Pigmentiphaga sp. H8: one gene and its partner. Each later gene encodes a partner of the first gene's protein in a complex. Links are inferred from orthologs where the notes say so. Each region holds a gene or a part of one and is shown in the gene's direction. Other genes may lie near its edges.

Region 1 (6,093 bases):
GCAGGCGCTGCGCCAGTCGTCGCTGGTGGCGGGGATCTATGAAAAGGCCGTCGACCGGGAGTCGGCCTACGAACTCCTGGCCGCCCGCGCCGGCGGGGCGGACGGGGCCGCCGCGGGCGCCTCGGCGCCGGCCCAGCCCGGGCAGCCACCCGCGTCCGGGGGTGGACTGGCCGATGGCCTGCGCGACATCCTGTTCGGGTCCACCGGCCCCCGGGGCGGCCGCCGCGAAGGCGTGCTGGAGTCGGCCGCCCGCAGCGCCGTGCGTTCGATGGGCACCCAACTCGCGCGCGACCTGACTCGCGGGCTGCTCGGTTCGCTCTTGGGCAAGCGGCGCTGATACCATCCGCGCGTGACGCGGTCATGAAGTCCCTGTCGCGAGCAGGGACTATAAGTGGGTCTATTACTGCATTGACAACCATTGCCTATGCAGCAATAATGCCGGCATGGCAGATTCCACCTCGTCTCCCCGCATTTCGCCGGAGCTGGCCGAACTGATTCGGCGCTACGATCCGGAGGAAAGCGTGGGCTATCTGATCAAGCAGGCCCATTTGTCGCTGCAGCGCGCCGTCGATGCCGAGATGACCGCGCTCGACCTGACCGCCATGCAATGGGGGCCGCTGATGCTGCTCGCCATGGGGCGGGGGGAAACGGCCGCCGAACTGGCTCGCAGCGCCTGTTCGGACACCGGCGCCATGACGCGCATGCTCGACCGCCTTGAATCCAAGGGGTTGATACGGCGGGTGCGCAGCGCGCAAGACCGCCGGGTCATCAAGCTGGAGCTGACGGAAGAGGGCGTGCGCGCCACCGAGCAGGTTCCGCAGCGCCTGCACGACGCGGTCAACCTGCACACCCGCGATTTTTCCGAACAGGAAGTCCAGCAGTTGAAGTCCTTGCTGCGCCGCATGGCGGCCAACGGCGCCCAGCGCGGCTGAGGCCGGGCCGTCAGGGCGCGGCCCTTGTTTCGTTTTTATGACTGCCTAAGCAGTAATAGGCAAGGCAATTAAATTCAGCGGATCGTAAGCTTCCATGAAAAAACTCTTGCTAGTGCCCCTGGTCGCCGCCCTGGCCGCGTGCGCGGGCATGGACCGGGACGGCGCCTCGCCCGCCCGCCTGGTCGATGCGCCCACGCTGGGGATGGCGCAGGCCGACGTGCAGTGGCCGGTGCAGCAGTGGTGGCATCGCTACGGCGATGCGCAACTGGATCGCCTGGTCGACGAGGCCATCGCGGGCAACCCGTCCATCGTCATCGCCCAGGCCCGCCTGGCGCGCGCCGAGGCCGCCGTGGGCACCGCCCGCGCCAATGGCCTGCCCCGGGTCGACGGCACCTTCACCGCCACCCGCCAGCGCTATACCGAACACGGAGCCATCCCGGCTCCGCTGGCCGGCGGCGTGCGCACCGACTCGCGGCTGGCGTTGAACGTGAGCTATGAGCTGGATTTCTGGAACAAGAACGGGTCGCTGCTGAAGGCGGCGCTGTCCGAAAGCCGGGCGGCGCAGGCGGAGAACCAGGCGGCGGTGGGCATCCTGGCCAGCGCGGTGGGGTCGGCCTATTTCAACCTGCAGCGGCTGTTCGCGCAGCGCGACGTGCTCCAGGCCGCCATCGGGCAGCGCGAGGGCGTGGCCGACCTGACCCGCCAGCGCTACGCCTCGGGCCTGGATACGCAGGTGGAAGTCAAGCAGGCCGATTCGGCGCTGGCCGAGGCCCGCACGCAACTGGCGCAGGTCGATGAAAGCATCGCCCTGCAACGCAACGAACTGGCCGCGCTGGCGGGAACCGGACCCGAGCGCGGCGCGGCCATCCGGCCCGTGCCCCTGGTGTCGCCGGGCACCGAGGTGCCGGCCAGCATACCGCTGTCGCTGCTGGGCCGGCGCGCCGACATCGTCGCCGCCCGGTGGCGGGTCGAGTCGGCCCAGCGCAACGTCGACGCGGCCAAGGCCATGTTCTATCCCGACATCAACCTGGCGGGCTTCGTCGGTACCTCGGCGCTGGGGCTGTCCAATCTGTTCAAGTCCGGCAGCCAGATCATCGGCATCGGCCCCGCCGTCACCCTGCCGATCTTCGAGGGCGAGCGGCTCAACGCCAACCTGAAGGGCAGGGCGGCGGACACCGACCTGGCCATCGCGTCCTACAACCAGGCGGTGCTGCACGCCGTCAACGAAGTGGCCGACACGCTGGCGTCGATCCGCGCGCTGGACCGCGAGAGCGGCGAGCAGCGCAAGGCCCGAGAGGCCATCGAGCAGGCTTACGAGCTGGCGGTCAAGCGCTATCGGGCGGGCCTGGGCAATTACCTGAGCGTGCTGACCGCGCAGAGCGCGGTGCTGACGCAGACCCGGCTGGATACCGACCTGAAGGCCCGCGCGCTGACGCTGGACGTCGCGCTGGCCAAGGCGCTGGGCGGAGGCGCGGAACTGCCCGCCGGCCCGGCCGAGCCGGTCGCCGCGGCCGCGCGCTAGCCGAACGAGTCGAATACCTGTTCATGCCGCGCGCAGCGCGGCGCAAGGGAAAAAGAGATGGAAACCGCACAACAAGCTTCCAAGAACCCCCGCAAGAAACTGCTGCTGGGCGCCGCCGGCGTCTTCGTCGTGGCCGCCGTCGCCTACGGCGCGTGGTGGGCGCTGGTGGCCCGCCACTACGAAGGCACCGACGACGCCTATGTGCAGGGCAACCTGGTGCAGATCACACCCCAGATCGCCAGCACGGTGGTCGCCATCCAGGCCGATGACACCGACTACGTGAAATCCGGCGATCCGCTGATCCTGCTGGACAAGGCCGACGCGCAGGTCGCGCTCGACCAGGCCCAGGCCGCGCTGGCCCAGACCGTGCGCCAGGTGCGCACCCTGTATGCCAACAACGGCGCGCTGAGCGCCAACATCGCGGTGCGCCAGGCCGACATCGAGCGTGCCAAGGCCGATCTTGCCAAGGCCCAGAACGACGCCAAGCGCCGCCAGGAGCTGGCCTCGTCCGGCGCGGTCAGCGGCGAGGAACTGCTGCACGCCGAAACCGCCGTCAGCAACGCCAAGTCGGCGCTGGCCTCGGCGCAGGCGGCCCTGGTGGCCGCGCGCGAACAGCTTGCCACCAATACCGCGCTTACCGATGGCACCAGCGTCGAGCAGCATCCCAACGTCCTGGGCGCCGCGGCCAAGGTCCGCGAAGCCTACATCAACCTGTCGCGCACCTCGTTGCCCGCGCCCGTGACCGGCTATGTGGCCAAGCGCAGCGCGCAGGTGGGGCAGCGCGTGGCGCCCGGCGCTTCGCTGATGACCATCGTGCCGCTGGACCAGGTATGGGTGGATGCCAACTTCAAGGAAGTGCAGCTGGGCCGCATGCGCATCGGCCAGCCGGTCACGCTGGAGGCGGATGTCTACGGCTCGAAGGTCGAGTACCACGGCAAGATCGCCGGCCTGGGCGCCGGTACCGGCAGTGCCTTCGCGCTGCTGCCGGCCCAGAACGCCACCGGCAACTGGATCAAGGTGGTGCAGCGCGTGCCGGTGCGCATCGCCCTGGATCCCAAGGAGATCGAGGCGCATCCGCTGCGCGTGGGCCTGTCGATGAACGTCTCGGTGGACGTGTCGTCCACCGACGGCCCGGCGCTGGCCGAGGCGGCGCGCACCGCGCCCGCCTATTCGACCACGGTCATGGACCATGCCCGCGAGGACGCCGACGCCCTGGTGGCCGCCACCATCGCCCAGAATCTGGGCGGCCGCGCGGCCGAGGCCAAGCCGGCGGTGGCCAAGACCTCGCCCCTGCACATCTCGACCTCCGTGCGTGCCGACAACGGCGGCGAGATGGCGGTCGCGCGCCACGGCGCGGGCGTGATGTAGGAAGGCGTCGGCCACGGATGCTGCCATGACGACCAACGCTTCCTCCCCGGCCGACGAACCGGCCGCGCAACCCGCGCCCGGCGGCCCGCCGGCGACTCATCCTCCGCTCCAGGGCGGCCAGCGCGTGCTGGGCACGATCGCCTTGTCCGCGGCGGTGTTCATGAACGTGCTCGACACGTCGATCGCCAACGTTTCCCTGCCGGCCATCTCGGGCGACTTGGGGGTCAGCACCAGCCAGGGCACCTGGGTGATCACCTCGTTCGCGGTGGCCAATGCCATCGCGCTGCCGCTGACGGGCTGGCTGACCATGCGTTTCGGACAGGTGCGACTGTTCATCGCCTCGGTGCTGCTGTTCATCGTCGCATCGTGGCTATGCGGCCTGGCGCCCAACCTGGAGTCGCTGATCGCGTTCCGCGTGCTTCAGGGCCTGGTGGCGGGCCCCATGATTCCGCTGTCGCAGACGTTGATGCTGGGCAGCTACCCGCGCGAAAAATCCGGCATGGCGCTCGCGTTCTGGGCCATGACCACGCTGGTGGCGCCCGTGGCCGGTCCCTTGCTGGGCGGATGGATCTCCGACAACTATTCGTGGCCTTGGATCTTCTACATCAACATCCCGGTCGGCCTGGTGGCGGCATGGGTGAGCTGGAGCATCTACCACAAGCGCGAGTCGCCGATCCGCAAGCTGCCCATCGACACCATGGGCCTGGTGCTGCTGGTGGTCTGGATCGCCGCGCTGCAGATCATGCTGGACAAGGGCAAGGAACTTGACTGGTTCGCCAGCGGCACCATCGTGATGCTGGCGGTGGTCGCGGTGGTCGGCTTCGTGTTCTTCGTCATCTGGGAACTGACCGACCGGCACCCCGTCGTGGACCTGCGCCTGTTCGCGGGACGCAACTTCACCGTGGGCGCGCTGACGCTGTCGATCGCCTATGCGGTGTTCTTCGGCAACGTGGTGCTGCTGCCGCTATGGTTGCAGACGCAGATGGGCTATACGGCCACCGACGCCGGCATGGTCACCGCGCCCATCGGGCTGCTGGCCATCGTGTTCACGCCCATCGTCGGCCGCATGCTGGCGCGCACGGATCCCCGCATCCTGGTCACGATCGCCTTCGGCGTGTTCGCCGCCGTCAGCTTCATGCGCTCGAACTTCACGCCGCAGTCCGACATCGTGACCCTGCTCGAACCCACCGTGCTGCAAGGCGCGGGGATGGCCGCCTTCTTCGTGCCGCTGGTATCGCTGACGCTGGCCGGGCTGCCGCCCGACAAGATCGCCAGCGCCTCGGGCCTGTCGAATTTCCTGCGGATCACCGCGGGGGCATTCGGCACTTCCATCTCGACCACGATGTGGGAAGACCGGGCGGCCATGCACCATGCCCACCTGACCGAGCACATCGCTTCCGGCAGCGGGGCCACGTCGCAGGCGCTCTCGAGCATGCAGGGCGCGGGCATGTCGCCGGAGCAGGCGCTGGCCTCGATCAACAACCTGATCAACGGGCAGGCGCTGACCATGTCGGTGGTGGACATCTTCTACGGTTCGGCCATCATCTTCCTGGTCCTGACCGCGATGGTCTGGCTGGCCAAGCCCGGCAAGCGCGGGGCGGGAGCGCCGGTCGATGCGGGCGGCGCACACTGAAGGCGCGCCGCCTTCCCGGCTTTCAGCGCGGCAGGCGATCGCGGACGTAGGCCGCGATCCGGGCCAGCAGGGCGGTCAGGTCGGCCCGTACGCGTTCGAAGTCCGCGTTGCGTTCGCGGCTGGCCTCGTCCATGTAGACAGGCCGGCGGATCTCGATCTGCAGGCTGTGGCGCCGCTGCGCCGGCTGACCCAGGCGGGCGATGAGCTGCACGCCCTTGTAGGGATCGTTGCGGGCAACGGTATAGCCCATGCCGCGCAGCGCCTCTTCGATCAGCGCGACGAACGCCGGCTCGCAGGTCGTGCCATCGCGATCCCCCAGCACGAAGTCGGCCAGCGGATGCGGGCTGCGGATGCCCAGCCGCTCGTAGACGTCGTTGGGCATGGAGTGCAGGTTCAGGTGCCACAGCGCGCCGAATTGGGCGTGGCGTTCCCGCACCGCCCGGTCCAGTGCCTCGTGATAGGGCAGGTAGCAGGTGTCGATGCGGCGGCGGACCTCCCGTGCCGACAGCCTTCGGTCGTAGATGGGCGTGGCCGCGTCCATCCTGGCCCATATCAGCCCCTTGCCGAGCCGGGTCTTCTCGGTGGGCGCCAGCGCCTGCGGCCAGGGTTCGGCCAGCAGCGCCGGATCGAGATCGGCC
Region 2 (3,195 bases), 840 kb from region 1 along the record:
CGAACTCGCGCACATCGAAATCCAGCCCGGCACCCAGGAAAAATTCGAGGCCGGCGTCCAGGAAGCCGCCCCCCTGTTCCAGCGGGCCAAGGGCTGCCACGGCATGGAACTGCACCAGACGCTGGAGGATCCCAACGCCTACCTGCTCGTGGTCCAGTGGGAAACGCTGGAAGACCACACCGTGCACTTCCGGGGCTCGGAAGACTTCAAGGCCTGGCGCGCGCTGGTGGGCAGCTACTTCGCCAAGCCGCCCGAGGTCCGTCACGCCACCACGGTCGCCAAGCCGTTCTGACCCGGTTAGAATGGTTCGTTTTGTTACGTTTTCCTGCTCAAGTCCTGCCATGAACGCTGCTTCCCTTCCCGACGTCGAACACGCCCGCTTCAATATGGTGGAGCAGCAGATCCGCCCCTGGGACGTCCTCGACCCCAAGGTGCTGGAACTGCTGTTCAAGGTGAAGCGGGAGGAGTTCGTGCCGCCCGCGCTGCGCACCCTCGCCTTCGCCGATACCGAGATCCCGCTGCGGCTCGACGACTACGACAGCGGCGAATGCATGCTGGCGCCCAAGGTCGAAGCGCGCCTGCTGCAGGAACTCGCGCTCAAGCCCACCGACAGCGTGCTCGAGATCGGCACCGGCTCGGGCTACCAGACGGCGCTGCTGGCCAGCCAGGCCCAGACGGTCACCTCGGTCGAGATCCTGCCCAAGCTGGCCGCCTTCGCCCAGGCCAACCTGAAGCGCGCCGGCATCGCCAACGCCACCGTGCAGGTGGGCGACGGCAGCAAGGGCTGGGGCTCGACCGAGTACGACGCCATCCTCGTCACCGGCTCGGTACCCGAAGTGCCCGACAGCCTGAAGTACCAGCTGCGCGTGGGCGGCCGGCTGGCCATCATCGTCGGCCAGGCCCCGGTCATGACCTCCCTGCTCATCACCCGCACCACCGCCGCCAGCTTCGAGACCACCTCGCTGTTCGAAACCCTGGTCAAGCCCCTGCGCGGCACCACCGTTTCCAAGTTCAAGTTCTAAGCGGAGCTTCGTGCCCATGCGCGCCAGGCCGTACTACGTCCAGACGCTGTGCGCGCTGTTCGGCGCCTGCGCTTTCGTTCCTGCGGTCGCGGCACTGGACCTGGAGCAAGCCTACCAGTCGGCGCTGGCCAACGACGCGACCTTCGCGTCGGTGCGCTCGGCCTATACGGCCACGCTTGAAAAGCTGCCCCAGGCGCGCGCCGCGCTGCTGCCCACCATCTCGCTTGCGGGCACCCGCGCCAACGCCTCCACGACCCGCCTGCCGGGCGTGACCTACACGAACGAGACCTATACGCTGCAACTGATCCAGCCGCTGTTCCGCTGGTCGGGCTGGCACGCCTACGAACAATCCAAGCTGCAGCTGGCCGTGGGCGAAGCCCAGCTCGCCCAGGGGCGCCAGGACCTGATCCTGCGCGTGGCGCAGGCCTATTTCGACGTGCTGGCGGCGCAGGACAACCTGGCCTTCATCGGCGCCCAGAAAATCGCCATCTCGGAACAGCTCGAATCGGCCAAGCGCAATTTCGAGATCGGCACGGCCACCATCACCGACACCTACGAGGCCCAGGCGCGCTACGACCTGGCCCAGGCCCAGGAGATCCAGGCCGAATCCGACCTCGCGGTCCGCATCGGGGCACTGCAGCAGATCATCGGCACGCCCGCGGGCGACCTGGCCAAGCTGCCTCCCTCGGTCAACGTGCCGGCGCCGCAGCCGGCCCGGATCGACGCCTGGACCGAACAGGCCGCCGCCAACAACCTGGCGGTCGCCCAGGCCACGCTGAACAGCGAGATCGCCCAGCGCGGCATAGAAATCGCCAAGAGCGGCCACTACCCCTCGGTCGACCTGGCCGCCAACGTGGGACGCACGCGGGGCCTGGTCGGGCAGACGGTGGTCAACGATTTCTACACCACGCGCTCGGTGGGCGTGCAGGTGTCCGTGCCCATCTTCGCCGGCTTCGGCACCACCTCCAAGGTGGACGAGGCCGTCGCGCTGTCCGAGAAGGCCCGCAACGACCTGGAGGTCGCACGCCGGGCCGCCGTGCAGAACACACGGATCGCGTTCCAGGGCGTGAACGCGGGCCTGGCCCAGGTCCGGGCGCTGGAAGCGGCGGAAGTGTCCAGCCGCAGCGCGCTCGACGCCAACAAGACCGGCTACGAAGTGGGCGTGCGCATCAACATCGACGTGCTGAACGCCCAGCAGCAGCTCTATTCCACCGAACGCGACCTGGCCAAGGCACGCTACGACGCGCTGCTGTCGGGCCTGCGGCTGAAGGCCGCGTCCGGCATCCTGACGGAAGACGACGTGCGCCAGGTCAACGCGCTGCTGCGCTAGCATCGCGCAGCAGCGGTACGCGCTAGCCGCGGCCCTTCAGCCGGCCGAACACGCGGTAGGCATTCCCCGAGAAGATCTTCGCCTTGTCGCCGTCGCCCAGCGTGGCGGCGTCGATATAGCGGCGCGTGTCGTCGAAGTAGTGGCCGGTCTCGGGGTCCACGCCCCGCACAGCGCCCACGGTCTCGGACGCGAACAGGATGTTCTCCGGCGGAATCACCTTCAGCAGCAGGTCTATGCCCGGCTGGTGGTAGACGCAGGTGTCGAAGAACACGTTCTGCAGCAGCAGTTCCTTGAGCGGCGGCAGGCCCATATCCTGCGCCAGTCCGCGATAGCGCCCCCAGTGATAGGGCACCGCGCCGCCGCCGTGCGGGATGATGAACTTCAGCGTGGGGAAGTCCTTGAACAGCGAGGATGTCAGGAACTGCATGAAGGCGGTCGTGTCGCCGTTGATGTAGTGCGCGCCGGTCGCATGGAAATGCGGGTTGCAGGAACCGCTTACGTGGATCATGGCGGGCACGTCCAGCTCGACCATCTTCTCGTACAGCGGATACCACCACTTGTCATGCAGCGGCGGATCCTTCCAGTAGCCGCCCGTGGGATCGGGGTTCAGGTTGCAGCCGATGAAACCCAGCTCCTTCACGCAGCGCTCGAGCTCGGGTATGCACTTGGCCGGCGCCACGCCCGGGCTCTGCGGCAGCTGGCAGACCCCCGCGAAGTTCTCCGGGTACAGCTGGCAGGCGCGATGGATGAGGTCGTTGCAGACGATGGCCCATTCATTGCTGGTCTGCAGGTCGCCGATGTGGTGGCCCATGCCGACCGCGCGCGGCGAAAAGATCGTCAGGT

What was found. Proteins that work in one complex are often made in the same cells at the same time.
Region 2: the proteins of EGT29_RS09090 (region 1) and EGT29_RS05120 are in contact, whole or in part, in a cryo-EM structure (PDB 8ZAL), measured with the Escherichia coli proteins. The link is inferred for Pigmentiphaga sp. H8 from one-to-one orthologs.

Annotation. Positions count from the first base shown.
Region 1 is NZ_CP033966.1:1,914,050-1,920,142, forward strand. What follows is about bases 1,782-4,666. They hold EGT29_RS09090 (HlyD family efflux transporter periplasmic adaptor subunit), read left to right. Parts: upstream 1,782-2,511; coding sequence 2,512-3,822; downstream 3,823-4,666. Other genes in these bases: EGT29_RS09085 (efflux transporter outer membrane subunit), read left to right, coding at 1,782-2,454; EGT29_RS09095 (DHA2 family efflux MFS transporter permease subunit), read left to right, coding at 3,848-4,666. In the rest of the region: EGT29_RS09075 (helicase HerA-like C-terminal domain-containing protein), read left to right, coding at 1-337; EGT29_RS09080 (MarR family winged helix-turn-helix transcriptional regulator), read left to right, coding at 444-932; more of EGT29_RS09085, read left to right, coding at 1,027-1,781; more of EGT29_RS09095, read left to right, coding at 4,667-5,455; EGT29_RS09100 (N-formylglutamate amidohydrolase), read right to left, coding at 5,478-6,093. UniProt on the Escherichia coli protein: Part of the tripartite efflux system EmrAB-TolC, which confers resistance to antibiotics such as CCCP, FCCP, 2,4-dinitrophenol and nalidixic acid. EmrA is a drug-binding protein that provides a physical link between EmrB and TolC.
Region 2 is NZ_CP033966.1:1,072,580-1,075,774, reverse strand. What follows is about bases 296-3,195. They hold EGT29_RS05120 (TolC family outer membrane protein), read left to right. Parts: upstream 296-1,038; coding sequence 1,039-2,352; downstream 2,353-3,195. Other genes in these bases: EGT29_RS05115 (amidohydrolase family protein), read right to left, coding at 2,375-3,195; EGT29_RS05125 (protein-L-isoaspartate O-methyltransferase), read left to right, coding at 342-1,022. Also shown: EGT29_RS05130 (antibiotic biosynthesis monooxygenase), read left to right, coding at 1-292. UniProt on the Escherichia coli protein: Outer membrane channel, which is required for the function of several efflux systems such as AcrAB-TolC, AcrEF-TolC, EmrAB-TolC and MacAB-TolC. These systems are involved in export of antibiotics and other toxic compounds from the cell.